Regions from separate parts of the Lelliottia nimipressuralis genome, predicted to be linked through region 1. Evidence: predicted binding sites of a transcription regulator. Region 1 holds the regulator's gene; each other region holds the start of a gene.
What was found. Region 1 encodes LexA, which represses DNA repair genes until DNA is damaged. Its sites were predicted from a motif close to TNCTGTATGTACATACAGNA; they were not measured.

Region 1 (10,801 bases):
CTCGCGAGGCTCAGTCTGTTTGTTGAAGGGTTTATTTCCTGCCATAGTGAATGGATTACCATAAATTGAGAGACGGGGAAGTATAACCGTCTGCAAATGAATCGACAAAGGAGTTCAACGTGGCAACTCGTATCGAATTTCACAAGCATGGTGGTCCAGAAGTCCTCAAGGCCGTGGAGTTTACCCCCACGCCGCCAGGGGAAAATGAAATCCAGGTCGAAAACAAGGCCATCGGTATCAACTATATCGACACCTATATTCGCGGCGGGCTTTATCCACCGCCAGCCCTGCCGAGCGGTCTGGGGACCGAGGCTGCGGGTGTCGTGGTGAAAATCGGCAGCGGCGTAAAGCATATTAAAGAAGGCGATCGCGTGGTGTACGCCCAGTCGCCGTTGGGCGCGTACAGTTCGATTCACAACGTGCCCGCCGATAAGGCCGCCATTCTGCCGAACGCGATCTCATTCGAACAGGCCGCCGCCTCCTTCCTGAAAGGGCTGACGGTCTATTATCTGCTGCGCAAAACCTACGAAATCAAACCTGACGAGCAGTTCCTGTTCCACGCCGCAGCGGGTGGCGTTGGGCTTATCGCCTGCCAGTGGGCAAAAGCGCTGGGCGCAAAACTGATCGGTACCGTCGGCAGCGCGCAAAAAGCGCAGCGGGCATTACAGGCTGGCGCGTGGCAGGTGATTAACTATCGCGAAGAGAGCATCGCCGAGCGGGTGAAAGAGATCACCGGCGGCAAGAAACTGCGCGTGGTGTATGACTCGGTGGGGAAAGACACCTGGGAAGCGTCGCTGGACTGCCTGCAGCGCCGGGGTTTGATGGTGAGCTTCGGCAACGCCTCGGGCGCGGTTACTGGGGTGAATCTGGGTATTCTGAATCAGAAAGGCTCGCTGTACGTGACGCGCCCTTCCCTGCAAGGCTACATCACCACCCGTGACGAACTGACAGAAGCCAGCAATGAGCTATTTTCGCTGATCGCCAGCGGCGTGATTAAAGTGGACGTGGCTGAGGCGCAGAAATATCCGCTGAGCGATGCACAGCGCGCACATGAGGTGCTGGAGAGTCGTGTGACGCAGGGATCGAGTTTGCTGATCCCTTAAAAAGAATTAGGGCTTCCCGTAGGAAGCCCTTTCTTTTTTTAGTTCGGCTGTATGTAGGGTACAGCTCGATGAATTCTTTAACGGCAGCAATAGTGACAGATTCGATAAGTAAATCCTATTCTGTTCTAAGCATCCCTGCCGGAAAAGTTGCAGGTATGTGACGAAGACCTCAATACCTTAGTAACGAAAGCGGTTATTGCGCTGATACTGTGGGACTTTTGGCGCTTTTATCGCCCGAATTACCCACACCACGGCGACCGCCAACAGCAACCACGGCAGCAGTTTTAGCATCAGTGCAAACAGCCCACCGATAAACATCACCACAGTCGCCACAACCAGTGCCGCCAGAATGCCAAGCAGCGAAATTCCGGTCGCCATCAGCATGACAAAAAATCCAATCACAAACAGCAATTCCAGCATGGCTCTCTCCCACGTCAATACCATAAAGATGTAGTGACTATTACAAGAAACGTGCCAAATTTAACTTATTGAATTCTAAACAAAACGCCCCGCGAACATTCGCAGGGCGTGGTGAATTTGACGAACTTTTAGTGAAAATTATCGCTTGTCAGCGACCAGACGCAGGGCCTGCTCCAGGACTTCAATATCCGCCCCGGCTTTATGCGCATTTTCACTCAGGTAGCGACGCCACTGACGCGCCCCTGGAATGCCCTGGAACAACCCGAGCATATGACGCGTTACGTGGCCCAGATAGGTGCCATTGCTCAGCTCACGTTCGATGTACGGGTACATGGCACGCACCACGGCCACCGGATCGCTATCGGCGCGCTCAATGCCAAAGATCTCGCGATCCACCGAGGCCAGAATACCCGGATTTTGATACGCCTCGCGGCCTACCATGACGCCATCCATATGTTCTAAATGGGCTTTGGCTTCGTCGAGAGACTTGATACCGCCGTTAATCGACATTGTCAGATGCGGGAAATCACGCTTCAGCTGATACACGCGCGGGTAGTCCAGCGGCGGAATTTCACGGTTCTCTTTTGGACTGAGACCGGATAACCAGGCTTTACGCGCGTGGATAATAAACATCTCGCACTCGCCCTTCCCGGATACAGTGTCGATGAAATCGCACAGGAATTCGTAGCTGTCCTGATCGTCGATGCCGATACGGGTTTTGACCGTCACCGGAATCGACACCACATCGCGCATCGCTTTGACGCAATCCGCCACCAGTTGGGCATTCCCCATCAGGCACGCGCCGAACATGCCGTTCTGCACGCGATCGGACGGGCAGCCGACGTTGAGGTTAATTTCGTCGTACCCACGCTCTTGCGCCAGTTTCGCACAATGCGCCAGCGCCGCCGGATCGCTGCCACCAAGCTGCAACGCAACCGGATGCTCTTCTTCGCTGTAGGCCAGATAGTCGCCCTTTCCGTGAATGATCGCCCCGGTGGTGACCATTTCGGTGTACAGCAGCGTGTGGCGAGAGAGCTGACGCAAGAAATAGCGGCAGTGTCTGTCGGTCCAGTCGAGCATCGGCGCGATGGAAAAACGGTGTGCAGGGAAATCGGACTGTAGTTCTGACGGCATGGCGAAGTTTTAAGCATGTGGTGGAAAAGGGGCGCTACTATAGCACAAAGAAAAGCCGGAGGCGCATGGCCTCCGGTCGTCTTAGAAGGTGACGCTCAGCTGCGCGCCTGCCCCCCAGGTTTTGTCCTCGCCGTACAGACCCATCAGATCCACATGGACCGCGTTGAACGGCGCAAAGCCAACACCGCCGGTGAAGACGTTGCTGTCGTTGTCCTTCACGTCCGCGCGATAACCGGCGCGCACCGCCAGCCAGCTGAGCGGAGTGACCTCGGCGCCGACGCCGACGTACTGAGAGTTATCTTCGCTCTTGAAGCCTTTGGTTTCGGTCAGATCGCCATCGGCGGTCAGGGTTACCAGATCGTTATGCCAGGCCACGCCCGCAGTCACCAGCGGACGGATCTGGTAGGTATCTTTGTAGCTCACCACGTCACCCGTGCGGCCATTACGGATACGGATATCTTTGGTATCGATATCCCGCGACATCAGGTTCTGCCCGCTCAAGCCCACCGTCCAGTTCTCGCCAAAATCGGCAGCCACACCGGCATCCACGTTAAAGCCAGTATCGTCCGTGCGATAGCGGCTGCTGTTCCAGTCGCTGCTGTCGTAGGTGTAAATGGAGGTGGTGTAGTTGTAGAGCCAGGTTTTTTGCAGTTTTGGCGTAATACCGACCGAGACCGGCACATCGCCAATATCAAACTGACGGGCCACCGCGACGCCATAGTCAGAGACAATCGCCGCCCGGCCTGAGGCCGTGGAGTTGAGATTTTTGGTGATCTCATCCGAACCGTTAAGAGCGGCATCAAGCGCGACGCTGCCCGCCACCAGTTTACTGTTCTGGATGCTGCGCAGATAATCGATATCCTGCTGGTCGATAGAGGAGCTTACGCGCGCGTGAGCGTTGCCTTTCGCCACAAAGGCGACCGCAAGCACGTTATTTGGAATGCTGACCGCAATCCCGGCACCGGCGGTGGCGCGAGCGGTTTTACCTTTCAGATCGTCCAGCTCGTCAGCGAGATCTTTCGCGGCACTCTGAAACTGGTTAACGGATCCCAAAGGATTGGCGATGATCTCAGCCGCTGTCAGGCTGTTAACCACATCGTCGTAGTAATCGACTTTATCGCTGATATCGTCGATCTGATCCTGCAGATTATCTTTGTCAGTAATCTGTGCGCCGACCGAAGGCAAAATAACGGTAATGTCGTCATCCGGTTTTGCTTTTGCCAGCAGTGCCGGGTTAATAAACGCTCCGCTACCGTAATTGCCTGATGCAACGCCAGTACCGCCCATCGCGTCGCTACGCGCTTCTGTCCAGGTATTGGCTGCTCCCGCCTCGTTTGCCATAAACAGGGAGACAGCGATGCTAACCACCGAAAATTTAAAATGTTTTTTCACAGTATGCTCGTTTTATAGTCTGTTATTAAACAACCCCTGTCAGTTATCACCCATACAGGGACGAACTATTGCTGTGAATAACATCAAAAAGACACGCCTGTTCCCTAAGTTAAATCTTCCGCGAGGCCTGTTGTAATTTGTGACGGCCCTCAATATTTATAGAAGAGGATATTATTTTCGCCCAGGTTTTCCGTCGTGAGGGCCAAAAAATTGCGGCGGATGGTCCACCCAGCGGTCCTCGCGGGTGGCGGCGTAGACCGGGTTGAGCGGGTAATAGATGCGGTTGTGTTTTTTGTTCGCCTCGCCCACCACAAGCAGCCGCACCTCTTCGTCGGTGTTATTGATAAAGGTGTGGCACACGCCGGTTCCGGCCGGAAAACCGACGCTGTCGCCCGGCTCTAGCTTCCATAAATACCCGTTAATCCACGCCTGGGGATACCCTTCAATAACAAAGATAAACTCCTCTTCGTCGCTTTCAGCATGCGGATACGAAGTGCGACGGCCCGGCGGCAGGCGTTCATGGTGGATACCGATCCGCCCAAGCCCCAGTTTGCGGGCCAGCGGCGCGCCGATAGCAAAAAGTTCGTCGCTGTCTGGATAAGTGGAGTCGTCGGCACCTTCGACGTCGCGCCAGTGCCGGATGCAATCAGGTCTTTTCATTGTATTTTTCCCGTGTGGCGATGGGTCAGGTATAGCACAACTGTGGCGGATCTCGGCGTTTTCAGCAGAACATGGTAAAGTGAGGGTTTTCCAGACTCCATAATTCGAGGTGCGATATGGATAAGACCACGATGCAAGATCTGTTAGCGCAAGCTGAAAAGCTCTGTGCGCAACGCAATGTGCGCCTGACCCCGCAGCGCCTTGAAGTGTTACGTCTGATGAGCCTGCAACGCGGTGCCATCAGCGCCTACGATCTGCTCGATCTGCTGCGCGAAAGCGAGCCGCAGGCGAAACCGCCCACTGTTTATCGCGCGTTGGATTTCCTGCTGGAGCAAGGCTTTGTGCATAAGGTGGAGTCGACTAACAGCTATGTGCTGTGCCATCTGTTCGATCAGCCAACACATACCTCTGCCATGTTTATCTGCGATCGCTGCGGCGCGGTCAAAGAAGAGGGGGCGGAAGGTGTGGAAGATATTATGCATTCGCTGGCGGCTAAAATGGGCTTTGCCCTGCGCCATAACGTGATTGAAGCACACGGGTTGTGTTCAGCCTGTGTCGAAGTGGAAGCCTGTCGTCATCAGGGTGAATGTCAGCACGATCACTCCATTCTGGTGAAGAAAAAACCGCGCTAAAAACGAAGCGGGCGGCCATTAGGCCGCCCTCAGGGATTGTACTTCCGTGTACAACGGGTAGAACTCTGTTACCAGCGGTAGTCGTTGCGTTTTTCCCAGTCAACAACCTCTTTTTCCGCCTGATCTTTCGCGTAGCCGTAGCGTTCCTGAATCTTACCTACCAGCTGTTCGCGTTTACCTTCAATGACGGTCACGTCATCGTCGGTCAGTTTACCCCATTGTTCTTTCGCTTTACCTTTGAACTGTTTCCAGTTACCGCCGATTTCGTCTTTATTCATAATCAATTCCTCATCGTTCGGTTATCACGTAAATTCGAGTCGTCCGTTACGTTCATTTCTGCTGGACGTGATAATAATTGTAGATAAGGATTCGGCATGCGTGTTGAGATTCAGAATCTTTAACCGTTTCGTCAAATCACGCTATCCGCTAAACCAGCTGTTATTGCGCCAGTGGCGCCGCCAAATCAGCGCTAATGACAGGCCGCGCAGGGCGAGGAACACCGCCAGCGCCAGCCATAAACCGTGGTTGCCGAGCCAGGGCAGCGTGAAGAGCGTCAGGGCGAAACCGGCCGCCGCGACTGCCATGCTGTTGCGCATTTCCGCCCCGCGCGTTGCGCCGATAAACATACCGTCCAGCAGATAGCACCACACCCCCACCACCGGTAACACGACCTGCCAGATGATGTAGTGATTAGCCAGTTCTCTCAGTTCAGGCAGCGAGGTCAATAGCGCCACAATCTGCCCGCCAAATAAGGCATAGATCAGTGCGAAGACCAGCGCCACCAGCCCTGACTGGCGACAGGCCGCGCGCCAGACCTCCTGCAACTGCCCCGCCTCGCGAGCGCCATAGGCCTGGCCCGAATGGGCTTCCACCGCATAGGCAAAACCGTCAAGTGCATAGGCGGTGAACGTCAGCAAAGTCATCAGCACCGCGTTTACGGCCACGATCTCTGGCCCCAGGCGCGCGCCAAACACCGTTAAGGCGCCAAAGCAAAGTTGCAGCAGCAGCGAGCGAAGCATGATGTCGCGATTAAGCGCCAGCAGTTTACGGATGTTGCCGTGCCACGCTGTTTTGAGCATCGCGAATGATATTCCCCGCATGGCCAGCACGCGTTTCACCATCCATAGGCCAATGAAGAAAGTGCCGTACTCGGCGACCACCGTTGCCAGCGCCGCCCCCTGCACGTTCATGTGCAGACCCATCACCAGCCACAGATCGAGCACGATATTGAGTAAATTGCCCACCACCAGCAGGATCACCGGCGCACGCGCGTACTGCACGCCCAGCAACCAGCCAAGCAGAACCAGATTTGCCAGCGATGCCGGTGCGCTGAGCCAGCGGATTTCAAGGAAGCGCCGCGCCTGTTCCAGCACCGCTTCACTACCGCCCACGACATGCAGAGCCAGATCGATGAGCGGCGTGCGCAGCAAAACAATCAGCAGCCCTGCGCCAAGGGCGAGGATCAGCGGCTGCACCAGCGCACGGGCGAGTCGAACGGGATCTTTGGCACCAAACGCCTGGGCAGTCAGCCCGGTGGTGCTCATGCGTAAAAAGAGCAGCAGCATGAAGAGGAAACTGGTCGCCGTCGCGCCAATGGCCACGCCGCCGAGGTAAACAGGGGAATCCAGATGACCAATCACCGCCGTATCCACCAGCCCTAACAGGGGAACGGTGATATTGGAGAAAATCATCGGCAGCGCAAGACGCCACAATGCCTTGTCTGAGGTTGTCAGCAGAGACATGAGAAAGTACCGGGAATTGAGAGTAGACAGTCAGGCTGCGGTGCGACCACAGCCTGTCAGTAAGAGATTACAGCCATTCGCCGTTGCGGATAACACCAACAGCCAGACCTTCAATAGAGAAAGCCTGTTCGCGGAGATCCACCACAATCGGGGAAAACTCGCTGTTTTCTGGCAACAGCTGAACCGTGTTGCCCTGTTTTTTCAGGCGCTTAACGGTCACTTCGTCGTCGATACGCGCAACCACAACCTGCCCGTTACGCACATCCTGCGTTTTATGAACCGCCAGCAGATCGCCGTCCAGAATACCAATGTCTTTCATGGACATCCCACTGACGCGCAGCAGGAAATCGGCACTTGGCTTGAACATAGCCGGATCGACCTGATAGTGACCTTCAATATGTTGCTGTGCCAGCAAAGGCTCACCCGCCGCGACGCGCCCCACAAGTGGCAGACCTTCTTCTTCTTCCACCAGCAGGCGAATTCCGCGTGACGCACCAGAGACAATCTCAAGAACGCCTTTACGCGCCAGCGCTTTGAGATGCTCTTCAGCGGCATTTGGAGAACGGAAGCCCAGGCGCTGCGCGATTTCCGCACGCGTCGGTGGCATTCCCGTCTGGCTGATATGATCTCGAATGAGATCAAACACCTCTTGCTGTCTGGCCGTTAACGCTTTCATTCCGCCCCCTGGGTGTATATACAGTTATGCTGTGAGTATATACAGTCAAAGGTGATTTTGGAATCAAAAACTGCACAAAAAACCAGAGACTTATTGGATTCCTGAAGCCTTATCGAAAATGTGACCAAAGAAGCGTGCCCCAGGTGATGGCTGCGATGATAATCGCCAGCAGCACAGCGGCAGAACCCATGTCCTTCGCACGGCCCGACAGCTCATGGAAATCAGAACCGATGCGATCCACCACCGCTTCAATAGCGCTGTTGAGAATTTCCACTATCATCACCAGAAGGACTGAACCAATGAGCAATACGCGGGTTATCGGGTCGACATCCAGAAAACAGGCGATGATCACCGCAACAACCGCAGCAACCCCTTCCTGGCGGAAAGCGGCCTCATTGATCCATGCGGCGCGGAAACCTTTCCATGAATATCCGGCAGCTTTGATGATTCGGGTTAACCCAGTGGTATTATTGGCCATTAAAAGAACCTTTTCTTAGATTTAGCGTCAGTAACTATAGCTGTAGCGCGTAGCAATACAGCCTGAAGTATGACCGGTAACAACAGAAATTTTGCGCGCTTTCTGTTATCCTTGCGCCGCAATTGCATTATTAACCAGAGGCTTTACATCGTTTATGTCCGGCTGGCCACGAATTTACTACAAATTACTTAATTTACCATTAAGCGTCCTGGTAAAAAGTAAGTCTATCCCGGCGGAACCTGCGCTGGAATTAGGGCTCGATACCTCGCGCCCTATTATGTACGTTTTGCCTTACAACTCGAAGGCAGACTTACTGACGCTCCGCGCCCAATGTCTGGCGCATGACTTGCCCGATCCGCTCGAACCCCTTGAGGTCGACGGAACTCTGCTGCCGCGCTACGTGTTTATTCACGGCGGGCCGCGCGTGTTCACCTATTACACGCCAAAAGAAGAGTCCATCAAGCTGTTCCACGACTACCTCGATCTGCACCGCAGCAACCCAAGTCTGGATGTCCAGATGGTGCCGGTGTCGGTGATGTTTGGTCGTCGTCCTGGTCGTCAGAAAGGCGAGGAAAACCCACCACTGCGTATGCTGAACGGCATCCAGAAGTTCTTTGCCGTCTCATGGTTAGGCCGCGACAGCTTTGTACGTTTCTCCCCTTCCGTCTCCCTGCGCCGCATGGCGGATGAGCACGGGACGGATAAAATCATCGCCCAGAAACTGGCTCGCGTCGCGCGTATGCACTTTGCCCGTCAGCGTCTGGCTGCCGTTGGCCCGCGCCTGCCTGCACGCCAGGACCTGTTCAACAAATTGCTGGCATCTAAAGCCATTGCCCGCGCGGTTGAAGACGAAGCGCGCAGCAAGAAAATCTCTCACGAGAAAGCCCAGCAAAACGCCATCGCCCTGATGGAGGAGATTGCGGCCAACTTCTCCTACGAGATGATCCGCCTCTCCGACCGTATCCTGAGCTTCACCTGGAACCGTCTGTATCAGGGGATTAACGTCCATAACGCCGAGCGCGTGCGCCAGCTTGCCCACGACGGCCACGAAATCGTCTATGTGCCTTGCCACCGCAGCCACATGGACTACCTGCTGCTGTCTTATGTGCTGTATCACCAGGGGCTGGTACCACCGCACATCGCGGCAGGTATCAACCTGAATTTCTGGCCAGCCGGCCCGATTTTCCGCCGTCTGGGTGCGTTCTTTATTCGTCGTACCTTCAAAGGCAATAAGCTCTACTCCACGGTGTTCCGCGAATATCTGGGCGAGCTGTTTAGCCGTGGCTATTCCGTAGAGTATTTCGTCGAAGGGGGGCGTTCCCGTACGGGCCGTCTTCTGGACCCGAAAACCGGTACTCTGTCGATGACCATTCAGGCGATGCTGCGCGGCGGTACGCGTCCGATTACGCTTGTGCCGATTTACATCGGTTACGAGCACGTCATGGAAGTGGGCACTTACGCCAAAGAGCTGCGCGGTGCGACCAAAGAGAAAGAGAGCCTGCCTCAGATGCTGAAAGGCCTGAGCAAGCTGCGCAATCTCGGCCAGGGTTACGTGAACTTTGGCGAACCGCTGCCGCTGATGACCTATCTGAACCAGCACGTGCCGGAGTGGCGCGAATCTATCGACCCAATCGAAGCGATTCGCCCTGCGTGGCTGACGCCAACGGTGAATAATATCGCGGCCGATCTGATGGTGCGTATTAACAACGCCGGGGCGGCGAACGCCATGAACCTGTGCGTCACAGCACTGTTAGCCTCACGCCAGCGTTCGCTGACGCGCGAACAGCTGACCGAACAGCTCGATTGCTATCTGGATATTATGCGTAATGTCCCGTACTCAGCGGATTCCACCGTTCCGTCTGCCACCGCCAGTCAGTTGATCGACCACGCGCTGCAGATGAACAAGTTCGAAGTTGAGAAGGACACCATCGGGGACATCATCATTCTGCCGCGCGAGCAGGCAGTGCTGATGACCTACTATCGTAACAACATCACGCATATGCTGATGTTGCCGTCGCTGATGGCAGCCATCATCACTCAGCATCGCCGCATTTCCCGTCAGGAACTGCTGCGCCATGTTGAGACGCTCTATCCGATGCTGAAAGAAGAGCTGTTCCTGAGCTGGAGCAAAGATGAAGTGGCCGTTGAGCTGGAAAAACTCACCGCTGAGCTGCTGCGTCAGGGTCTGTTGACCGTCAAAGATGACGAGCTGCATATCAACCCGTCACGTTCCCGCACGCTGCAACTGCTGGCGGCCGGTGCGCGTGAGACGTTGCAGCGCTACGCGATTACCTTCTGGCTGTTGAGCGCGAACCCGTCCATCAACCGTGGTACCCTGGAAAAAGAGAGCCGCACGCTGGCTCAGCGTTTATCCGTGCTGCACGGCATTAACGCACCAGAGTTCTTCGATAAAGCGGTGTTTAGCTCACTGGTACTGACGCTGCGCGATGAAGGCTATATCAGCGATACCGGCGATGCGGAACCTGAAGAGACGATGAAGGTTTATCAGATGCTGGCCGAGCTGATAACGTCGGACGTGCGTTTGACCATTGAAAGCGCAACGC
Region 2 (10,801 bases), 520 kb from region 1:
CTGGCGCAGGAATGACCACACGCCCATCATCACGCGCTTGGCGTGACCTGCGTACTGTTTCTTCATCGTCACCACAGCCAGGCGATAGGAACACCCTTCCGGCGGCAGATAGAAATCGACAATTTCCGGGAACTGCTTTTGCAGAATCGGTACGAACACTTCATTCAGCGCGACGCCTAATACAGCAGGCTCATCCGGCGGACGGCCGGTATAGGTCGAGTGATAAATCGCATCTTCACGCTGCGTAATGTGCGTAACGGTAAACACCGGGAAGCTATCCACTTCATTGTAGTATCCCGTATGGTCACCATAAGGCCCTTCCGGTGCCAGCTCGCCCTGTTCGATATAACCTTCAAGCACGATTTCCGCGCTGGCAGGCACTTCCAGGTCGTTAGAAATACACTTCACCACTTCGGTTTTGGTGCCACGCAGCAGGCCTGCGAAAGCGTATTCCGACAATGTATCAGGCACCGGCGTCACGGCGCCGAGAATGGTCGCCGGATCGGCACCGAGCGCCACTGAAACCGGGAAACGCTCGCCCGGATGCGCCGCACACCACTCCTGGAAATCAAGCGCACCGCCGCGATGCGACAGCCAGCGCATAATCAGTTTGTTTTTGCCAATCAGCTGCTGGCGATAAATACCGAGATTCTGACGCTCTTTATGCGGGCCACGGGTAACCGTCAAACCCCAGGTGATCAGCGGCGCGGCATCTTCAGGCCAGCACTGCATGATAGGGATTTTGGTCAGATCGACGGCATCGCCTTCGAGGATTTTCTGCTGGCACGGCGCACCGCGCAGGCGTTTGGTGGGCATATTCAACACCTGCTTAAACTGCGGCAGTTTGTCGAACAGATCGCGGAAGCCTTTCGGCGGCTCTGGCTCTTTCAGGAATGCCAGCAGTTTACCGACTTCACGCAGCGCACTGACATCTTCCTGGCCCATCCCCATCGCCACACGCTTAGGCGTGCCGAAGAGGTTGCAGAGCACCGGCATGGAATAACCTTTTGGATTTTCAAACAGCAACGCGGGGCCACCGGCACGCAGGGTGCGGTCAGCGATTTCTGTCATTTCCAGATAAGGATCAACAGGGAGCGTAATGCGTTTGAGTTCGCCCTGCTTTTCCAGCAGCGCCAGGAAGTCGCGTAGATCGTGGTATTTCATGCAGTTAGTCATGGCCTCTCTGTAAGCGCTTCATTATACGGCGTTCGTCATCATGACGCTGTAATTTTGTTAAATAAGCGTGAAGTTCTGCCTCAACTTCCGCTTTCGGCCATTATAATCACCTTAGCGATCCCTTCGGGGTTTTGATATGCTTGCGCCGCGAACAAAGGGAAAGAGTGATTATGCAAGCCTGGTATTTACTGTATTGCAAACGCGGGCAAATTCAGCGTGCGCAGGAACATCTTGAGCGTCAGGCAGTCAATTGTCTGATGCCTGTTATTACGCTCGAAAAAATGCTGCGCGGCAAGCGTACAACTGTCAGTGAGCCGCTGTTCCCTAACTACCTTTTCGTCGAATTCGACCCGGAAGTGATCCACACCACCACCATCAATGCCACGCGGGGTGTCAGCCACTTCGTGCGCTTTGGCGCGCATCCGGCCACCGTGCCGTCGACGGTGATCCACCAGCTTTCGGTCTACAAACAGCCGGAAGATATTACCGATCCTGAAACGCCGTTCCCCGGCGATAGCGTTGTTATCACCGAAGGGGCATTCGAAGGGTTTGAGGCAATATTTGCCGAGCCAGACGGCGAAGCGCGCTCCATGCTGCTGCTGAACTTCCTTAATAAACAGGTACGTCAGAGCGTCAAGAATACCGAATTCCGCAAGGTTTAAAACGTCACGCCGAACAGGCGACGAACGTTTTCATCCGTCTGTGCGTCCAGCCACTGCAATTCTTCGCCCCGCCAGTGCGCGATCCGCTCCACGATATGGCCAAGATAAGCCGGTTCGTTGCGTCGTGAGGCGGGTTTGGGCCGCATGTCGCGCGGCAGAAGGTACGGTGCATCCGTTTCGACTAACAGCCGATCGGCAGGAATAACCGGCAGCAGCTCGCGCAGCTCCAGTCCACGTCGTTCATCACACACCCAGCCGGTAATGCCCAGGTACAGCCCGCGATCCAGACACTCAATCGCCTCCTGGCGGGAGCCGGTAAAGCAGTGCAGCACCGCGCCAGGCAGCTTATCCAGCCAGGGTTCCAGCAGCGTCAGAAAACGTTCGTGGGCGTCGCGGCAATGCATAAACACCGGCATCCCGAGTTCTGCCGCCAGCGCCAGCTGCGCGGTAAACGCCTTCTCCTGCTCGGCAGGGGTAGAAAAGTTGCGGTTAAAATCGAGACCACATTCGCCAATCGCCACCACCTCTGGTGTTTTCGCCAGCGCATACAGCGTCCCGGCACTTTCATCATTCCAGTGGCTACTGTCGTGAGGATGTACGCCTGCGGTTGACCAGCAGTGCTCAAAGCCTTGCGCCAGCTGCTGCGCATGCTCGCTTTCCTGAAGGTTGGTGCCCGTCAGCAACAGTCCGTTGACGCCCGCGGCAAAGGCACGCGCCACCACCTCATCACGATCTTTGGCAAACTGCGAACTGGTCAGATTTAAACCGATATCAAACATGCTCTCTCCCATATGACAACCGCCCTGTCGGGCGGCTGGTTTTACTCTTCTGTCGGATTCTCTGGCTCATCTTCTTCGTCATCCCGTGAGCGACGTTTGCCCACATAGAAGCGCGAGAAGAACACGCCCACCTCAAACAGGCAGTACATCGGTATCGCCAGCAGGGTTTGCGAGAAGACATCCGGCGGTGTCAGCAACATCCCGACCACGAACGCGCCCACCAGCATATACGGGCGTTTCTTACGCAGATCTTCCGGCGTGGTGACGCCCATCCAGCAGAGCAGGACGATCGCGACCGGCACCTCGAAGGCCACGCCGAACGCCATAAACAGCGCCATCACAAAGCTTAGGTAGCTGGCGATGTCCGTCGAGACCTGCACCCCTTCCGGCGCGGTGTGCGTCAGGAAGCCAAAGGCCAGCGGGAAGACGACGAAGTAGGCAAAAGCCATGCCGATATAAAACAGCAGCGAGCTGGAGACCAGAAGTGGGATCACCAGCTTACGTTCATGTTTGTAGAGCGCTGGCGCCACAAACGCCCACACCTGGTACAGAATCACCGGCGCAGACGCAATCAGCGAGACCCAGAAGGTCAGTTTGATTGGCGTGAAGAACGGCGACGCCACATCGGTGGCAATCATCGTTGCACCCAGCGGCATCTGCTTAATCAACGGCGCGGAGACAACCTGATAGATGTCGTTAGCGAAATAGACCAGGCACAAGAAAATCAGGAAAACGGCAATAATGCAGTTTAACAGACGCTTACGCAGCTCAATGAGGTGCGTAATAAGTGGTTGAGTATCATCTACTGCCATGTTTACGCTTTATCACTCGACGAGGGGGCGGATTCGGAAACGGGCGCGGCGGCTTTTGCTTCTGCGGCTTTCGGTTTTACCTCAGGCTCTTGTGCAGGGACGGGCTCTTGCAGATCAGGGGCTTGCGATGGCGCACTGGCCTGATGCTCCGCTTCGGCAGGCGTAACGCCTTCGCGCTGAGCGTCGCTATCTTTTACCAGCGGATTACGAATAGTGTTCGCTTCATCGCTCGCTTTTTCAGGATCGTTGACGCTGTAAGAACGCTTCATGGACTCCGCAGCTTCACGCAATTCATCCATCGAGGCTTTTAGCTCAGGCGACAGATTATCCATGCTCGCCTTTTCAACCTTTTTCAGGCTGTCCTGAAACTCCTGGAGCTTGAGTTCCTGCGCCAGTTCATTTTGCACCGTCGTGGCCAGCGAGCGCAGCGCGCGTACCCAGCCTGCGACAGTTTTTACTGCCACCGGCAGACGTTGCGGGCCTAATACAATCAGGCCAATCACGAATACCAGCAGCAGTTCACCAAAACCAATATCGAACACGACTTACACCTGCTCTTTATCGTGGCGTTTAGCGTCTTCCTTTTTGGCTTCGTCCTGTTTGTCTGCGATGGTTTTAGCCGTGAAATCCGCGTCCTGGCTGGATTTTTCTTGCTTGTCTTCATCATCGCTGATGGCTTTCTTGAAGCCTTTGATGGACGCGCCAAGGTCGGAACCGATAGAACCGAGCTTTTTGGTGCCGAACAGCAGCACGACGATGACGGCAATGATTAACAATTGCCAGATACTGATACCACCCATACTACATCCTCGATAGATGATTAATTAATCAGGTTGCATTATACGTATGCAACCTGGCGATAGCGACGCAAATTCAGCGCGTTTTTCTCCAGCCGATCAGCCAGACCACAAGGCCTCCGGCCATCACCCAGGCGGGCATCATCTCCCAGTCCGGGCGGTTGATCAGCAACAGCGTGCCGCTGAGCAACAAGGTAGCGCCAATGCCAAAGAGGTAGCGAGACTGCCCCTGACGCACGCGATTGGACTGAAGCTCGCTGGCGATTTTATCCATGCTGTGCTGAAGGTTCTTGCTCTGACGCAAAGTGTCGTAAACCAGTTCAGGGATCTCTGGCATTTTTTCGATCCAGAACGGCGCTTTGTCTTTAAACGCACGCACCAGCGAAGGAAGGCCCACCTGATCCTTAATCCACGACTCAAGGAAAGGTTTCGCTGTTTTCCATAAGTCTAACTGAGGATAGAGCTGGCGGCCTACGCCCTCAACGTAAAGTAGTGTTTTCTGAAGTAAAACTAACTGCGGTTGCACTTCCATATTGAAGCGTCGCGCGGTGTTAAAGAGATTCAGCAGAACGTGACCAAATGAGATTTCTGACAGCGGCTTCTCAAAAATCGGCTCACAGACGGTGCGGATCGCAAACTCAAACTCTTCGACGTTGGTATCCGGCGGAACCCACCCCGAATCGACGTGCAGCTCGGCCACCTTACGGTAATCGCGATTAAAGAAGGCGATAAAGTTCTCTGCCAGATAGCGTTTATCTTCTTTGTTCAGCGAGCCGACAATACCGCAGTCGATGCCGATGTATTTCGGATCTTCCGGATGTTCGTAGCTGACAAAAATATTACCTGGATGCATGTCGGCGTGGAAAAAGCTGTCGCGGAATACCTGAGTGAAGAAGACCTGCACGCCGCGCTCCGCCAGCAGTTTCATGTTGGTGCCCTGATTTTCCAGCGCCACCACATCCGAGACGGGAATGCCGTAGATGCGCTCCATCACCATCATGTTCTGACTGCAATAGTCCGAATAGACCTCAGGCACATACAGCATCGGGCTGTTTTCAAAGTTACGGCGCAACTGAATGGCGTTGGCCGCTTCGCGCAATAAATTCAGTTCATCGATCAGCGTTTTTTCGTATTCACGCACCACTTCGACTGGGCGCAGACGACGACCATCCGGTAACAGGCGCGGGACCCAGCGAGCCAGACGATAAATCAGCTTCATGTCTGCTTTAATGATCGGCAGGATATCGGGGCGAATGACTTTGATGACGATCTCTTTGCCGTTCTCTTTCAGGCGCGCAGTATGCACCTGCGCAATGGAGGCTGAGGCCAGCGGGGTGATCTCAAAATCATCGAACCAGGTTTCAACAGGAATGCCGCCCATCGCCTCTTCAATCTGCTGCTTGGCACGCGCACCGTCGAAGGGGGCAACGCGGTCCTGAAGCAACGCCAGCTGATCGGCAATTTGCGGTGGGAAGAGATCGCGGCGGGTAGAGAGCATCTGCCCAAATTTAATCCAAACTGGGCCGAGCTCCTGCAACGCCAGTCGCAACCGCTCGCCGAGCGGCTGATCTTTATGACGGTTTGGCATCCAGAACAACATGCGCCGCCCGAATCGCAGCGGCAGCGTAATACGCATTTTGGGGATAAGCTCGTCGAGCCCGTAACTCAAAAAGGTGCGGACGATAAAGTAGAGGCGCCGAATTTCACCAGGCGTCATTTGCCCTCCAGTTTTTCCAGCCGTTGGGTTAGCGCGTCAACCGCGCGTTCGACAGCGGCAGTTTCTTCTGCAAACCACGCCATCTCAAGCGGACCGGGCGCCATACGCCACTCTTCAGTCAGCACTTCAGCCACGTAGCGTTGCTGGCGCTGCACGCCTTTACGTAAAAAGGACGACCCGCCGCGCAGAAACTTGCCGATGCCTTCGGCCACGATGTCACCGGTATAAGGTGCCAGCAGCTCCGCCGGGTCAAACTCGGCCAGATCGGCCAGTGCGACAAAGTTTTGCACCACCTGAATATCGCCTTCGACTTCCAGCTCACCGCTGCGGATTAGCGCCGTGAGTTGCTGACGGTCGCGCAGTTTTGGCAGCACGCTCATGTGCGTAATGACAGAGCAATCGGCGTCGCCTTCCCACTCGCCCACGACATCCAGCTGGCGTTCGCTGAACACCAGCACCAGCGGCGTCGAGAACTCTTTTAGCACCACGCGAAGTACCTTGCCGTTTAGCCGCTGGCGCGCCGTTTTCAGCGCAGGCGAGCGATACAAAAAGGTATTCAGGACATTCTCGATGCCTGCGGTGACTAACGGTTTAAAAGGCATACGTTGCCTCCAGTCAGAACTTGTAGCCGCGATGCAGCGCAACAACACCCGCCGTCAGGTTGAAATACTCAACGTTTTCAAACTCTGCATCCTGCATCATGGCTTTCAGGGTGTCCTGATCCGGGTGCATACGGATAGACTCCGCCAGATAGCGATAGCTTTCTGCGTCTTTTGCCACTAATTCGCCAATACGCGGCAAAATATGGAATGAGTAGGCGTCGTACGCTTTGCTCAACGGCTCAATAATTGGTTTGGAGAACTCCAGCACCAGCAGACGTCCACCCGGCTTCAGTACGCGATACATGGAACGCAGCGCTTTTTCTTTTTCGGTGACGTTACGCAGACCGAAAGAGATGGTGATACAGTCGAACGTGTTATCGGGGAACGGCAGGGCTTCGGCGTTAGCCTGTACATATTCAACGTTACCGACCACGCCGATGTTGCGCAGTTTTTCGCGCCCCATTTTCAGCATGGAGTCGTTGATATCAGCCAGCACAACGCGGCCCGTTTCACCGACCATGCGGGAGAATTTTGCGGTCAAATCACCGGTACCGCCGGCTAAATCCAGAACGGTTTGACCACGGCGAACACCGCTACAGTCGATAGTGAAACGCTTCCACAAGCGATGAATGCCGAATGACATCAGGTCATTCATGACATCGTACTTTGCCGCCACGGAATGGAATACGTGGGCCACCATGTCTGCCTTCTGCTCTTTGGCGACAGTCTGAAAGCCAAAGTGCGTTGTTTCTTGTGAATCTTCAACCATCTCAGTGCCTGCTAATCAGTCAAATGTGCATGAAGTGTAACAGATTGGGCGCGTTTGCCCTACGATTCAACCACCCTGAAAGAATCGTTCTGACTGCGTTTCAGGGGCGGTTTGTGCCGCTAACTCACTGTCATCACTGCTCATATTTCGTTCATTCACGCCTTCGCGCAGACGATACTCTTCATCCTGGGCTGTGGCCTGCTCCGCCAGTTCCGGATTAATCTCGCGTTTAACCTCTACGCCCAGCGTACGAAACGCTTCGGCTTGTGCCAGCAAATTACCCCGCCCGGAGGAGAGTTTTTTCATCGCCTGTCGATAGTTATCCTGCGCGCGATCCAGGCTTTGCCCCACGGAGGACATATCGTCGACAAACAGGCGCATTTTGTCATACAGCTTGCTGGCGCAATCGGCAATCTGCTGCGCGTTACGGCTTTGATGTTCGTAGCGCCACAGGTTGGCAATGGTGCGCAGCGCCACCAGAAGCGTGGTCGGGCTGACCAGCATAATGTTGTTTTTCAGCGCTTCGGTGATCAGCTCCGGCTGCCTGTCGAGCGCCAGCAGGAACGCCGGTTCGACCGGGATAAACATCAACACATAGTCCAGCGACCGCAGGCCGGGTAACTGCTGATAATCCTTACGGCCCAGCAGACGAATGTGATTGCGCACGGAGGCGATATGTTCCTGCAGCGCGGATTCGCGGGTGAAATCGTCTTCCGCATTGAAGTAGCGCTCGTAGGCCACCAGCGTCATTTTGGCGTCAATCACCACGTCTTTGCCCTGCGGCAGACGCACGATCACATCGGGCTGCATCCGCGAGCGGGAATCGGTCTCAATGCTGACCTGCGTTTCATATTCGTAGCCTTCGCGCAGCCCGGAGGCCTCCAGCACGCGGGTTAGCACCACTTCTCCCCAGTTGCCCTGGGTTTTGTTGTCGCCTTTCAGGGCGCGCGTCAGGTTGACCGCTTCTTGCGCCATTTGCGCATTTAACTGCTGAAGATTACGGATCTCGTGCGCCAGCGTATGACGTTCACGGGCTTCCTGACCAAAGCTGTCCTGCACCTGGCGACGAAAACCGTCGAGCTGTTCGCGCAGCGGCGTCAGCAATCCATTCAGGCTCTGGCGGTTTTGTTCATCGACGCGGCGATTGCTCTGTTCAAAAATACGGTTGGCGAGGTTTTCAAACTGCTCGCTGAGGCGCTGTTCGCTGTTGATAATCTGGCGGATTTTATCTTCCGCATGCAGCTGGGTGGATTCGAGACGGGTGGTGACTTCGCGGAGATCCGCTTCCAGGGAGGTATTAATATCGCGCAGATTGCGCAGTTCGTTGTTGAGCAACTCGCACTCATCGCGCCAGTGACTGCTCTGGGCCAGCTGCTGTTTAGCAGCGCTCAGCTCAGCGACCATCTCTTCACGATCGAGCAGCTGTTCCGCTTTATGCTGAGCATGTTGATAGCTCGAGATCAGCCAGCCAATGACCAGCCCCGCCAGCGCTATCGCCGCATAAACGATGATTGAGATATCCACAACGCCTCCTGCATCAAACCATTACCGCACAAAATAGAATTGTGCTGTATAAACGTCCAGTTTGAAAGGAATTTCCTGCGAGGCGTTACGCAAAAAAGAAAAGGCCGAACGCGTCGGCCTTGAACAGAATGTTGTGCGATTAGATCAGGCGGCGAGCCGCTTCGACCACAATTTTCACCGCGTGGCTTTCGGTTTGCTTCATGGTTTCTGCGTTCGGGATCTCTTGCTGAGTACGGTTAACGATTACGCCCGCCACCATACCCGCACGCAGACCCTGGCTTGCGCACATGGTCAGAAGCGTTGCCGATTCCATTTCGTAGTTCATGACGCCCATCGACTGCCACTCTTCCATAGAACCTTTAAAGCGGCTCACCACGCGACCGGAGAAGGTGTCGTAGCGCTCCTGGCCTGGGTAGAAGGTGTCAGAAGAAGCGGTCACGCCAATGTGCGTGGTTGCGCCGATAGATTTTGCCGCTTCAACCAGCGCCGTTGTACATTCGAAATCAGCAACAGCCGGGAATTCCATTGGTGCGAAGTGCAGGCTAGCACCGTCCAGACGCACAGACGCGGTCGTCACCAGAACGTCACCGACGCTGATGTGCGGCTGAATCGCACCCGTGGTGCCGATACGCAGGAAGGTACGAATGCCCAGTTGCGCCAGCTCTTCCACAGCAATAGAGGTAGATGGGCCGCCGATACCGGTCGAGCACACAATCACCGCTTTGCCATCCAGCTCAGCACGCCAGGTGGTGAATTCACGATGCGCTGCCAGCTTAACCGGCTTATCCATCAGCGCGGCGATCTTTTCCACACGCTCAGGATCGCCAGGGACGATAGCCAGCGTAGCCCCTTGTAAATCGTTTTTAGTGAGGCCGAGATGAAAAACATCAGACTTAGACATAGGTGACTCCTCTGTGGGTCGGTGTGTCAGAAGAAGTAAAACGGTACTTTACAGAAGCACCAGGCTTAATTTCGTGACACACCTCACCATGAATGAAAATGGTTGCAGTTAATTTCCACAAAATAGTGATTTACATCACATTAACAAGTTATATCGTTCAGGGCTGCACAAAAGATAGCCCGTTTCGGGCACTGTGAGTTGTTAACTTGAGGTCTATATTTACTTTTGCGCTTACAGGTACGGAGAATACCATGACACAAAAGACCCATTTTGCACCTGCTGCTGCCCCTCTCGCCGCGACCATCGTCTCCACGTCAGAAGAAGCCATTACCGCAGGCGAAACCTCGATCCCCTCGCAGGGTGAAAACATGCCCGCTTATCACGCGCGCCCGAAAGAGGCCGACGGTCCGTTGCCGATCGTCATTGTGATACAGGAGATTTTTGGCGTTCACGAACATATTCGCGATATTTGCCGCCGTCTGGCGCTGGAAGGCTATCTGGCCGTTGCGCCGGAGCTTTATTTCCGCCAGGGCGATCCGAATGATTACAGCGATATCCCGACGCTTTTCAGCAATCTGGTCAGCAAAGTGCCGGATGCGCAGGTGCTTGCCGATCTGGACCACGTCGCCAGCTGGGCCGCGCGCCACGGCGGCGATCCGCACCGTCTGCTGGTCACCGGTTTTTGCTGGGGTGGACGCATCAGCTGGCTGTATGCCGCGCACAATCCGCAGCTAAAAGCCGCCGTGGCGTGGTATGGCAAACTGGTCGGTGAGAAAACGCTGAATTCACCGAAACATCCGGTGGATATCGCGACCGATCTTAACGCACCGGTTTTAGGGCTGTACGGCGGACAAGACACCGGGATTTCGCTTGAGAGTGTGGACACCATGCGCCAGGCGCTGCGTGCCGCCAATGCCAAAGCCGATATCGTGGTCTATCCCGACGCGGGACATGCCTTTAACGCCGACTACCGCCCGAGTTATCACGAAGAATCCGCCAAAGATGGCTGGCAACGTATGCTGGCCTGGTTCAGGCAGTATGGGGCGAAAAAGGGTTAAGTTG
Region 3 (10,801 bases), 2.1 Mb from region 1:
CCACGGGGCGCGTCACCTGCTGGCAGCGCACGCCGGGCAGGGTTTCGACGTCCACCACCTGCAGTTTCTGCGCGGTGTGGAAGGTGTCGATGTTTTTGACCGCCACGGCCATCGCCTGCTTGATGTCATCGCCAAGACGGTTGCAGGCGTCATCAATTTCTTGCGCCGTTACTTTCAGCGCACCGACGTCAGTTTTGTCAAACCTGGCGCTGTATTCGCGCAGTGCGTCGTCGCCGCGGGCTTTCACGTTATCCAGGATTTCCGCCACGGTGCGGGTAATGCTGTCCGAAGCCGAAATGGCCGGGCGCGTCAGCAGTTCACGCTGTTGTTCAGTGCTGCAGGTATTCCAGTCGATGATTGTATTAAAGCTCATATCACTTTCCTTTTGCCGGATGCGCGAACGCTGACCGGGCACTGTTCGCGGAATTATTCCATCATCTTCTCAATCGGCAGCACCAGAATGGAGCTGGCACCCAGGGCTTTCAGTTTTTCCATGGTTTCCCAGAATAGGGTTTCGCTGCTGACCATATGCATCGCTACGCGCTGCTGATCGCCCGCCAGCGGCAGAATGGTTGGGCGTTCCGCGCCTGGCAGCAGAGCAATCACTTCATCCAGACGTTCGGTTGGCGCATGCATCATGATGTATTTCGATTCGCGAGCCTGAATAACACCCTGAATACGGGTCAGCAGACGGTCAATCAGCTGCTGCTTGGCATCCGGCATGTCTCCATCGCGCTGAATCAGGCAGGCTTTCGAGCGGTAAATCACTTCTACTTCGCGCAGGCCGTTGGCTTCAAGGGTCGCGCCGGTAGAGACCAGGTCGCAAATGGCGTCCGCCAGTCCGGCGCGTGGGGCCACTTCGACGGAACCGTTTAACAGACAGGATTTAAACTGCACGCCTTTCTGATCGAGGTAGCGTTTCAGCAGGTGAGGGTAAGAGGTGGCAATGCGCTTGCCGTTCAGCCCAGCCGGGCCGTCCCAGGCCTCATCCACTGCGGTGGCGAGGGAGAGACGGCAACCGCCAAAGTCCAGACGACGCAGGGTGAAATAGCGCGGGTCTTCGCCCTGCGCGCGGCGGGTCAGCAGCTCTTCTTCCAGCACGTTTTCGCCGATGATGCCAAGATCAACCACGCCGTCCATCACCAGGCCCGGAATATCGTCATCGCGAACGCGCAGGATATCGATCGGCATATTTTCAGCGAGGGCAATCAGGCGCTGCGTGTGCAGGTTAATTTTGATCCCGCAGCGGGAGAGTAATTCGCGTGAATCGTCGCTCAGGCGGCCTGATTTTTGAATAGCTATGCGTAAACGTGAGTTATCTAACATTCTGTTGTCCTTATTACCCTGTCTGGATACGGTCCAAAAAAAAGCCCCCGGAAGATGATCTTCCGGGGGCTCTCTCTTGCGTTCTCGCACCACTGGAAGATCTGAATGTCTTCCAGCACACATCGCCTGAAAGACTAGTCAGGATGATGGTGATGATGGTGGTTTTTAAAAGGAACGCGTGTCATATAAATTCTCTGTGAATGCTTATGCATCTGATGTCTTTTAACCTAAACCACATTCACGGTGTAAAGCAAGGGCTTTTTTTAATCATTAATTCATTTCATATTGATGCTATGAATTGTCAGTTCCTCAGCGCTGGCGTAGCCTTAAGTCAGACGCGTGCAAGCCAGGAGAAAACGCATGAAAAAGGTCGCAATTGTCGGTTTAGGATGGTTAGGCATGCCGCTGGCGATGTCGTTAACGGCGCGAGGCTGGCAGGTGACCGGCAGCAAAACCACGGTGGACGGCGTTGAGGCCGCGCGAATGTGCGGCATTGAGGGCGTCGAGTTACGCCTGGAACCGGAGCTGGTGTGCGATACGGACGATCTCGACAGCTTGATGAATGTGGATGCGCTGGTGATCACGCTGCCCGCACGCCGCAGCGGGCCGGGCGAGGAGTTTTACCGTCAGGCCGTGCAGGAGATTGTCGACAGCGCCCTGGCGCATCACATTCCGCGCATTATTTTCACCAGTTCGACGTCGGTGTACGGCGATGTGGAAGGCACGGTGAAAGAGAGTACCGAGCGCAAGCCCGTCACCGCCAGCGGGCGCGTGCTGAAAGAGCTGGAAGACTGGCTGCACAATTTACCGGGTACCCAGGTGGACATTTTACGCCTCGCCGGTTTAGTCGGGCCAGAACGTCATCCGGGGCGCTTCTTTGCCGGGAAAACGGCACCGAATGGGCAACATGGCGTCAATCTTGTTCATCTTGAAGACGTGATCGGCGCAATTACGCTCCTGTTACAGGCCCCGAAGGGCGGTCACATCTATAATATATGTGCGCCCTCTCATCCGGCGCGAAGTCAGTTTTATCCCGTGATGGCCCGACAGCTTGGGCTTGAGCCGCCGCAATTTCGCGACGCATCTGGGGAAGGGCAAGGCAAAGTGATTGATGGCAATCGTATTTGTCGTGAACTGGGATTTGAGTATCAATATCCCGATCCGCTGGTGATGCCAATGGAATAACCCTGCCAGCGGGTTTGATCGCACACCGTTTTGGGGGCGACATGAAACCGCTGCTGGATGTTCTTATTATCCTCGATGCACTCGAAAAAGAGGGGAGCTTTGCTGCCGCGTCAGCGAAGCTCTTCAAAACTCCCTCGGCGTTAAGCTACACCGTCCACAAGCTCGAAAGTGACCTCAATATTCAGCTGCTCGATCGCAGCGGTCACCGCGCGCGTTTCACCCGAACAGGGCAGATGCTGCTCGAGAAGGGGCGCGAGGTGCTTCACACAGTGCGCGAGCTGGAAAAGCAGGCGATCAAACTGCATCAGGGCTGGGAAAATGAGCTTATCATCGGCGTGGATGATACGTTTCCCTTCTCATTACTCTCTCCGCTGATCGAAGCGTTTTATCAGCGTCACAGCGTCACCCGACTCAAATTTATCAACGGCGTGCTGGGCGGCTCCTGGGAGGCACTCACTCAGGGGAGGGCGGATATCATCGTCGGTGCCCTGCGCGATCCACCCCAGTCGAGCGATTTTGGGTTTGCGCGTATCGGTACCCTTGAACAGGTTTTCGTGGTCGCCCCGCATCATCCTCTTGCGCAAGAGCCGGAGCCGATTCCGCGACGCGTCATTAAAGGCTGTCGCGCTATCGTCGTCGGCGACAGCTCGCTGCCCGAGTGCGCCGCCTCTTCGCAACTGCTCGACGATCAGGAAGCGATCACCGTTTTCGACTTTAAAACCAAGCTGGAGCTGCAAATCAGCGGCCTGGGCTGCGGGTATTTACCGCGTTATCTCGCCCAGCGATTCATTGAAAGTGGAGCGCTGGTTGAGAAGCAAGTGCTGGCGCAAACCAACAGCGAATCGGTGTGGGTGGGGTGGAATGAACAGACGGCTGGGCTTGCCAGCGCATGGTGGCGGGATGAGATTTTAGCAAATAGTGCTATCGCTGCCGTTTACACTTTACCTGAGGGCGGAATATCAACCGCTTAGTAAAAAGAAAATCGCGAAGGGGTTCTGAATCTATTGCCTTTTATGCCAAAGATGGGGCAAAATGCGCCGCTGCAAAAAAATGAGATTAACCGACGATATAAAAGGCGTCGGTTATTTTTTTTGCATGTAACAAACGCCATTTAAAAACAAAGAGGCCGGGCTTCGTACCGGATAGATACTTACTAAAATCCGACAGTTGTTGTCGCTGAGGAATCCAGAAAATGGGGCAATCTTTTGCTTACGTGGCGGTTTTCACCGTAAAGGAGAATAACCATGTCGCATAACGCTACTCCAAAAACCTCTCGCGTGGAATTACGTAAAACACTTACGTTGATTCCGGTTGTCATGATGGGCCTCGCCTATATGCAGCCGATGACGCTGTTCGATACGTTTGGTATCGTTTCAGGCCTCACTGACGGTCACGTTGCAACGGCTTACGCCTTTGCGCTGGTCGCTATTCTCTTTACTGCGTTGAGCTACGGCAAACTGGTTCGCCGTTTCCCGTCCGCTGGCTCTGCGTACACCTATGCTCAGAAATCCATTAGCCCGGCTGTTGGCTTTATGGTGGGCTGGTCATCTCTGCTGGACTACCTGTTCATGCCGATGATCAACATTCTGCTGGCAAAAATTTACTTTGAAGCGCTGGTGCCTTCCGTACCGTCGTGGATCTTCGTTGTCGCGCTGGTGGCCTTTATGACCATCTCTAACCTGCGCAGCATCAAGACCGTGGCTAACTTCAATACCCTGATTGTTATTCTGCAGATGGGTATCGTGGCCGTTATCGTCGGCATGATCATCTACGGTGTGGCACACGGTGAAGGCGCAGGTACGCTGACCAGCACCCGTCCGTTCTGGTCTGAAGGTGCACACGTGGTGCCGATGATTACTGGCGCGACAATTCTGTGCTTCTCGTTCCTCGGCTTTGACGGCATCTCTTCTCTGTCTGAAGAGACCAAAGACGCAGAGCGTGTCATTCCGCGCGCAATTCTGCTGACTGCGCTGCTGGGCGGCATGGTGTTTATCGGTGCCTCTTACTTCCTGCAGCTGTACTTCCCGGATATCTCTCGCTTTAAAGATCCGGATGCGTCTCAGCCTGAAATCATGCTGTACGTTGCGGGTAAAACCTTCCAGTGGGGCGTGCTGATCTTCTCAAGCGTCACCGTACTGGCCTCCGGCATGGCCGCTCATGCAGGCGTTTCTCGTCTGATGTACGTGATGGGTCGCGACGGCGTGTTCCCGACTCGCTTCTTCGGCTACATTCATCCGAAATGGCGTACCCCGGCATGGAACGTGCTGCTGGTAGGCGCTATCGCGCTGCTGGCGATTAAATTTGATCTGGTAACCGCAACGGCGCTGATTAACTTCGGTGCGCTGGTGGCCTTTACCTTTGTTAACCTCTCCGTGATCTCTCAGTTCTGGATCCGTGAGAAGCGCAACAAAACGCTGAAAGACCACTTCAACTACCTGTTCCTGCCGATGTGTGGCGCGATGACGGTGGGGGCGCTGTGGATTAACCTGGAAGAAAGCTCAATGATTCTGGGCCTGATCTGGGGTGGGATCGGTCTGGTGTACCTGGCTTGCGTGACCAAAAGCTTCCGCAACCCGGTTCCACAGTACGAAGATATCGCCTGATCCTGAGCGATGACGAAAAAAAACCGGAGCACATGTCTCCGGTTTTTTTATGCCTGAAACCCTCAGACAATCTCTTGCGCGTACTGGTACAGCGCTTTAAGCAGCGCCTGTTTCTCAGCGTTCCCTTCATACTGCGTATACAGCATTTCCAGCTCATCGGCGTACTGCTGCAAAAACTCCGGCGTAAAGACGTTACGACGGTGCTGCAACCAGCGCTCCTGCTCGGCTTCATCGAGGGTGCCAGGGAAGTTACGTGCCCGGTAGTTAAACATCAGCTTCTCGATACGCTTATCGGCAAAGGTGATATCCAGCGCCGGTAAATTTTGCGGATCTGTCTGCAAGACGATATTCATGGCAGCGCGGTCGGCATCGCTGAAAAAACCGTTATAGAGCTGCGCATCGACGTTATCCGACGGCACAAAAGGCTCGGCTTCGGCAAAGATCGCCACGACTTTTTCACGCACCTGCGGGTTGTCGCGCAGCACTTTCAGGTTATCGAGGCAACGCTGGCGGTTTACACCCAGCCTGTCGGCATCTTCCGGGCGCAGCGTATTCGCCTGCGCCAGCACTGGGCATTTGTTGATATGCACCAGCTTAACCGGAACGGCGGCGTTATCGCCCAGCTCACTCTTCGGCGTATATAAACGCTCGCGTAGGGCGTCGCTGTCCAGTTCAAGCAGGGGGGAAATATCGCCCGCCAGATCGACCATAATCACCGCATTGCGATTATCAGGGTGCCACGCCAGCGGCGCGACCCAACTGGTATTTCCACGCCATGCGCCGAACATGCCGGAGATATGCACCAGCGGTTTCATCTGCGGGACGTCAATCAGGGTCATCAGTTTCTGTTTGCTGCGATGGCTGAGCAAATAGTCGAACAGTTTAGGCTGCGCGGTTTTCACCAGCTTCGCCATGGCGATGGTGGCGTACACATCGGCCATTGCATCGTGCGCATTGCTGTGCTCAATGCCGTTGGCGCGGGTCAGATGCTCAAGACGGAAGCTGGGTAACCCGTCGTCATTCTCAGGCCAGTTGATCCCCTCAGGGCGCAAAGCGTAGCAGGCGCGCATCACGTCCAGCAGGTCCCAGCGCGAATTGCGGTTCTGCCAGCTCCAGGCGTACGGGTCGTAGAAATTGCGGTAGAGGATATTGCGCGTAACTTCATCATCGAAACGGATGTTGTTATAGCCCACCACGCAGGTATTCGGCACGGTAAACAGGTCATGAACGCGACGGGCAAACTCGGCTTCGTTCACGCCTTTCTCACGCGCTTCCTGTGGCGTAATGCCGGTCACCATCACGGCGCCGGGCTGGGGCAGATAGTCGTCGGCAGGCTTACAGTAAAAAACGTCCGGCTCGCCAATGATATTGAAATCAGCGTCGGTGCGGATCGCCGCGAACTGCGAAGGCCTGTCCAGCGACGGGCTGGTGCCAAAGGTTTCGTAATCGTGAAAGAGAAATGTGGGAAGCGCGGCGGAATCAGACACCAGTATTACCATCCTGTTAAAAAGTGACACTGCTATGGTAAACGATCGGCGACGACACGCCGAATAAAAAGCGTTTCTCAGCGCCAGAATTGCGCGCGGCCTTCCGCTAAATCTCTGCGTTACGTCACATTTTTTTGCAATTTAAACAGGTAATGGAGCGAGAACTTCCGTAAAAAGGGCAACGATTTTAAATGACCTGAGGAAATTTCGTTGAAACGCCGTCTGTTTATTGCTGTTTCTTTACTCGCTTCGAGTATTACGTCTGCCCTGGCTGCCGATCCCATGGACTACTCGCCGCAGCCGCCGGCCATTCAGGCAGGCTCCTGGGTGCTGATGGATTACACTACTGGTCAAATTTTAACAGCGGGCAACGAGCACCAACAGCGCAATCCGGCCAGCCTTACCAAGCTAATGACGGGCTATGTGGTCGACCGCGCGATCGACAGCCATCGTATTACGCCCGATGACATCGTGACCGTCGGGCGCGACGCATGGGCGAAAGGCAATCCGGTGTTCGACGGATCGTCGCTGATGTTCCTGAAAGCGGGGGATCGCGTCACCGTTCGCGACCTGAGCCGTGGCCTGATTGTGGATTCCGGTAACGACGCCTGTGTCGCGTTAGCCGACCACGTCGCAGGCGGCCAGCCGCAGTTCGTCAACATGATGAACGACTACGTGCAAAAGCTGAACCTGCGTGATACGCACTTTGAAACCGTGCACGGCCTGGACGCTCCGGGCCAGCACAGTTCGGCTTACGATCTGGCGGTGCTGTCGCGGGCGATTATTCACGGCGAGCCGGATTTCTACCACATGTACAGTGAAAAGAGCCTCACCTGGAACGGGATCACCCAGCAAAACCGTAACGGGCTGCTGTGGGATAAAACCATGAATGTCGACGGGCTGAAGACCGGGCACACTTCCGGAGCGGGCTTTAACCTGATTGCGTCGGCGGTGGACGGTCAGCGTCGCCTGATTGCCGTGGTGATGGGGGCAGACAGCCCGAAAGGGCGCGAAGATCAGGCCCGCAAGCTGCTCCACTGGGGCCAGCAAAACTTCGATACCGTGCAGATTCTGCGCAGTGGAAAACAGGTCGGCACGGAGCGCATCTGGTACGGCGATAAAGAGCAGATTTCCCTCGGGACGGATCAGGATTTCTGGCTGGCGCTGCCAAAATCAGAAGTGGCGAACATCAAAGCCAAATATGTACTCGATAAAAAAGAGCTGGAGGCGCCTATCGCCGCGCATCAGCGCGTGGGTGAAATTGAGCTGTATGACCGCGATAAAGTCGTTGCACACTGGCCGCTGGTGACGCTGGAGAAGGTCAACAAGGGCGGTCTTTTCTCACGTCTGAGCGACTATCTGCACCACAAAGCCTGACGGCCAAAAGAGCAGACTGGCACTCCTGCGAGTCTGCTCACATAATAAACATCTCGCATTTGCCGGACATAACGAATCTGCTTTATAGTGTATAAATATACAGTAATAAACGGAGGCAGTATGGACTACAGCATCAAGCAGCAACCGAAACGTAAAATCGCTGGTTTTCATATGGTTGGCCCGTGGGAGCAAACGGTCAAACAGGGTTTTGAACAGCTGGCGATGTGGGTCGATGGCAACCACATCCAGCCTCTCGAATGGGTTGCGGTCTATTATGACAATCCCGATGAAGTCCCCGCGGAAAAACTGCGCTGCGATACGGCGGTGACGGTCCCGGAAGATTTTCAGATCCCCGCGAACAGTGAAGGGGTGATCCTCACTGAAATCGCCGCAGGCGACTATGCTGTCGCCGTTGCGCGTGTCGAAAACCATGATTTTGCCACGCCGTGGTATAGCTTCTTCAACAGTCTTCTTGAAGATCACCATTACCAGATCGCTCCCAAACCGTGCTTTGAGCGCTACCTGAACGATGGCAATGTCGATGGTTACTGGGATATCGAAATGTACGTCGCGGTGCAAAATAAAGTGGGTTGAGCAGCAATCCTGTTATTTGTGTGGTTTTTCTGTCGGACGTGATGCGTCCGGCAGAAAACACAGTACAATTGTGATTTGCCGTGTAGCTGGAGAGCGGGTGTGCGTCCCGACAAATCATTAACTCCTTTTGAAATCCGTTTATACCGACACTATCGCGTTGTGCATGGTTGTCGTATCGCGCTGGCGTTTATTCTCACTTTCCTGCTGGTGAGACTGCTGCACATCCCTGAAGGTACCTGGCCGTTAATCACGCTGGTGGTGATCATGGGGCCAATCTCTTTTTGGGGAAACGTGGTTCCGCGCGCCTTTGAGCGTATTGGCGGCACCATTTTTGGCTCCGCGCTTGGGTTGATTGCGTTAAAGCTGGAGCTGATTTCACTTCCCGTGATGTTGCTGTGGTGCGCAGGGGCGATGTTCCTGTGCGGCTGGCTGGCGCTCGGTAAAAAGCCCTATCAGGCGCTGCTGATTGGCATCACCCTTTCGGTGGTCGTTGGCGCCCCGGCGGGGGATATGGCCACTGCGCTCTGGCGAAGCGGCGACGTCATTCTGGGATCGCTTCTGGCGATGCTGTTCACTGGCATCTGGCCGCAGCGTGCATTCCTGCACTGGCGTATTCAGATGGCGAACTACGTGACCGCCGTCAACCGTGTCTATCAGGCGGGTTTTTCCCCGAATCTGGTGGAACGCCCGCGCCTCGAAAAGCATCTGCAAAAAATTCTCAACGATATCGTCAAAATGCGCGGGATTATTGCCCCCGCCAGCAAAGAGACGCATATTCAAAAGTCTATCTTTGAGGCGATTCAGACGGTCAGTCGTAATCTGGTGTGCATGCTCGAATTGCAGATCAATGCCCACTGGGCCTCGCGCGCCAGCCACTTTGTGCTGCTGAATGCCCATACGCTCAAGGAAACGCAGCAGATGACGCAGCAAACGCTGCTGACTATCGCTCACGCGCTGTATGAGGGTAACCCACAGCCGATTCTCGCCAACAGCGAGCGGTTGAATGAAATCACAGCTGAGTTAAGAGAGCTGATCAACGAACATCAGGGCGACGGCGTGGCGGAAACGCCTATCCACGGCTATGTATGGTTGAGCATGGAAATGGCGCGGCAGCTGGAGCTTTTGTCGCATCTTATCTGCCGGGCGCTGCGCAAATAAAAAGCAGCTATCTCCCGTTGTGACGCCTGCTGCTTCGATTCAGCAGCGATTGGGGTTATGATAGGATCAAACGATATAGTCATTGTCATTCGCAGCGGCTGTCAGTAAGGTTATCTGCACAGTGGTTGCTTAAACGAATCCGAATCTTACATTAGCAGGGGTATCAAAATGGAAACTACTAAGCCTTCGTTCCAGGATGTTCTGGAATTCGTCCGCCTGTTCCGCCGCAAAAACAAACTGCAGCGTGAAATCCAGGACGTTGAGAAGAAGATCCGTGACAACCAGAAACGCGTTCTGCTGCTTGATAACCTGAGCGACTACATCAAGCCAGGTATGAGCGTTGAAGCCATTCAGGGCATTATCGCCAGCATGAAAACCGACTACGAAGATCGCGTAGACGACTACATCATCAAAAATGCTGAGCTGTCCAAAGAGCGTCGTGACATCTCCAAGAAGCTGAAAGTGATTGGCGAAATCAAAAACGGCGAAGCGAAAAGCGAGTAACTGTCGCGAAGAGTGATACGGCCTCTCTGCGAAAGCAGGGGGGCTTTTTTTTAGGGGATTTTACAGATCCAGAAAAGCAAAAAGCCTGCTGTAAAAGCAGGCTTTTCAAATTTGGCTCCTCTGACTGGACTCGAACCAGTGACATACGGATTAACAGTCCGCCGTTCTACCGACTGAACTACAGAGGAATCGGTTAGGAGGCTTATCTTAGCGGCGAAAAAACTTTTGTCAAACCTGATCTTACACTCAATGGTTCAACTGCTGATTCTGTCGACAGTTTGTCGTCATTCTCTACAATTTTTTGTGGAAAATACTTTGCAGGATTAGCGTTTCTCCCTCATTATTTGAAATGGAGTTTCAACTTTCTCTCGTTAAGGTCCATTTTGAACGTCACTTCCGCTCTGCGCCATGCCGTCATGCGTACGCCCTGGTATGCCAAACGTAAAAGCTATCGTGTTCTGTTCTGGCGTGAAATCACCCCTCTTGCTGTGCCTATCTTTCTGGAAAATACCTGTGTCCTGCTGATGGGCGTGCTCAGCACGTTCCTCGTGAGCTGGCTGGGTAAAG

Region 2: a site for LexA is predicted at 8,881-8,900, ahead of rmuC (DNA recombination protein RmuC). Genes of this name have one in related genera too.
Region 3: a site for LexA is predicted at 8,064-8,083, ahead of sbmC (DNA gyrase inhibitor SbmC). Genes of this name have one in related genera too.

Annotation. Positions count from the first base shown of each region.
Region 1 covers NZ_CP167172.1:272,640-283,440, reverse strand. The annotation lists gene dnaB (replicative DNA helicase) at 1-45, opposite strand, end outside; gene ACB496_RS01310 (quinone oxidoreductase) at 120-1,103, shown strand; gene pspG (envelope stress response protein PspG) at 1,281-1,523, opposite strand; gene dusA (tRNA dihydrouridine(20/20a) synthase DusA) at 1,662-2,657, opposite strand; gene traF (conjugal transfer protein TraF) at 2,739-3,998, opposite strand; gene ACB496_RS01290 (cupin domain-containing protein) at 4,221-4,709, opposite strand; gene zur (zinc uptake transcriptional repressor Zur) at 4,826-5,341, shown strand; gene ACB496_RS01280 (CsbD family protein) at 5,410-5,619, opposite strand; gene dinF (MATE family efflux transporter DinF) at 5,761-7,083, opposite strand; gene lexA (transcriptional repressor LexA) at 7,151-7,759, opposite strand; gene ACB496_RS01265 (diacylglycerol kinase) at 7,869-8,237, opposite strand; gene plsB (glycerol-3-phosphate 1-O-acyltransferase PlsB) at 8,392-10,801, shown strand, end outside.
Region 2 covers NZ_CP167172.1:4,457,074-4,467,874, forward strand. The annotation lists gene ubiD (4-hydroxy-3-polyprenylbenzoate decarboxylase) at 1-1,176, opposite strand, end outside; gene rfaH (transcription/translation regulatory transformer protein RfaH) at 1,347-1,838, shown strand; gene tatD (3'-5' ssDNA/RNA exonuclease TatD) at 1,835-2,617, opposite strand; gene tatC (Sec-independent protein translocase subunit TatC) at 2,659-3,429, opposite strand; gene tatB (Sec-independent protein translocase protein TatB) at 3,432-3,971, opposite strand; gene tatA (Sec-independent protein translocase subunit TatA) at 3,975-4,229, opposite strand; gene ubiB (ubiquinone biosynthesis regulatory protein kinase UbiB) at 4,303-5,943, opposite strand; gene ubiJ (ubiquinone biosynthesis protein UbiJ) at 5,940-6,545, opposite strand; gene ubiE (bifunctional demethylmenaquinone methyltransferase/2-methoxy-6-polyprenyl-1,4-benzoquinol methylase UbiE) at 6,559-7,314, opposite strand; gene rmuC (DNA recombination protein RmuC) at 7,381-8,838, opposite strand; gene udp (uridine phosphorylase) at 8,978-9,739, opposite strand; gene ACB496_RS21420 (dienelactone hydrolase family protein) at 9,991-10,797, shown strand.
Region 3 covers NZ_CP167172.1:2,864,707-2,875,507, reverse strand. The annotation lists gene hisD (histidinol dehydrogenase) at 1-373, opposite strand, end outside; gene hisG (ATP phosphoribosyltransferase) at 427-1,326, opposite strand; His leader region at 1,362-1,485, opposite strand; gene hisL (his operon leader peptide) at 1,461-1,511, opposite strand; gene ACB496_RS13825 (SDR family oxidoreductase) at 1,687-2,511, shown strand; gene ACB496_RS13820 (LysR substrate-binding domain-containing protein) at 2,553-3,482, shown strand; gene yoeI (membrane protein YoeI) at 3,704-3,766, shown strand; gene ACB496_RS13810 (APC family permease) at 3,756-5,114, shown strand; gene sbcB (exodeoxyribonuclease I) at 5,177-6,613, opposite strand; gene dacD (serine-type D-Ala-D-Ala carboxypeptidase DacD) at 6,812-7,978, shown strand; gene sbmC (DNA gyrase inhibitor SbmC) at 8,099-8,572, shown strand; gene ACB496_RS13790 (FUSC family protein) at 8,672-9,730, shown strand; gene ACB496_RS13785 (DUF496 family protein) at 9,899-10,234, shown strand; tRNA gene ACB496_RS13780 (tRNA-Asn) at 10,347-10,422, opposite strand; gene emmdR (multidrug efflux MATE transporter EmmdR) at 10,651-10,801, shown strand, end outside.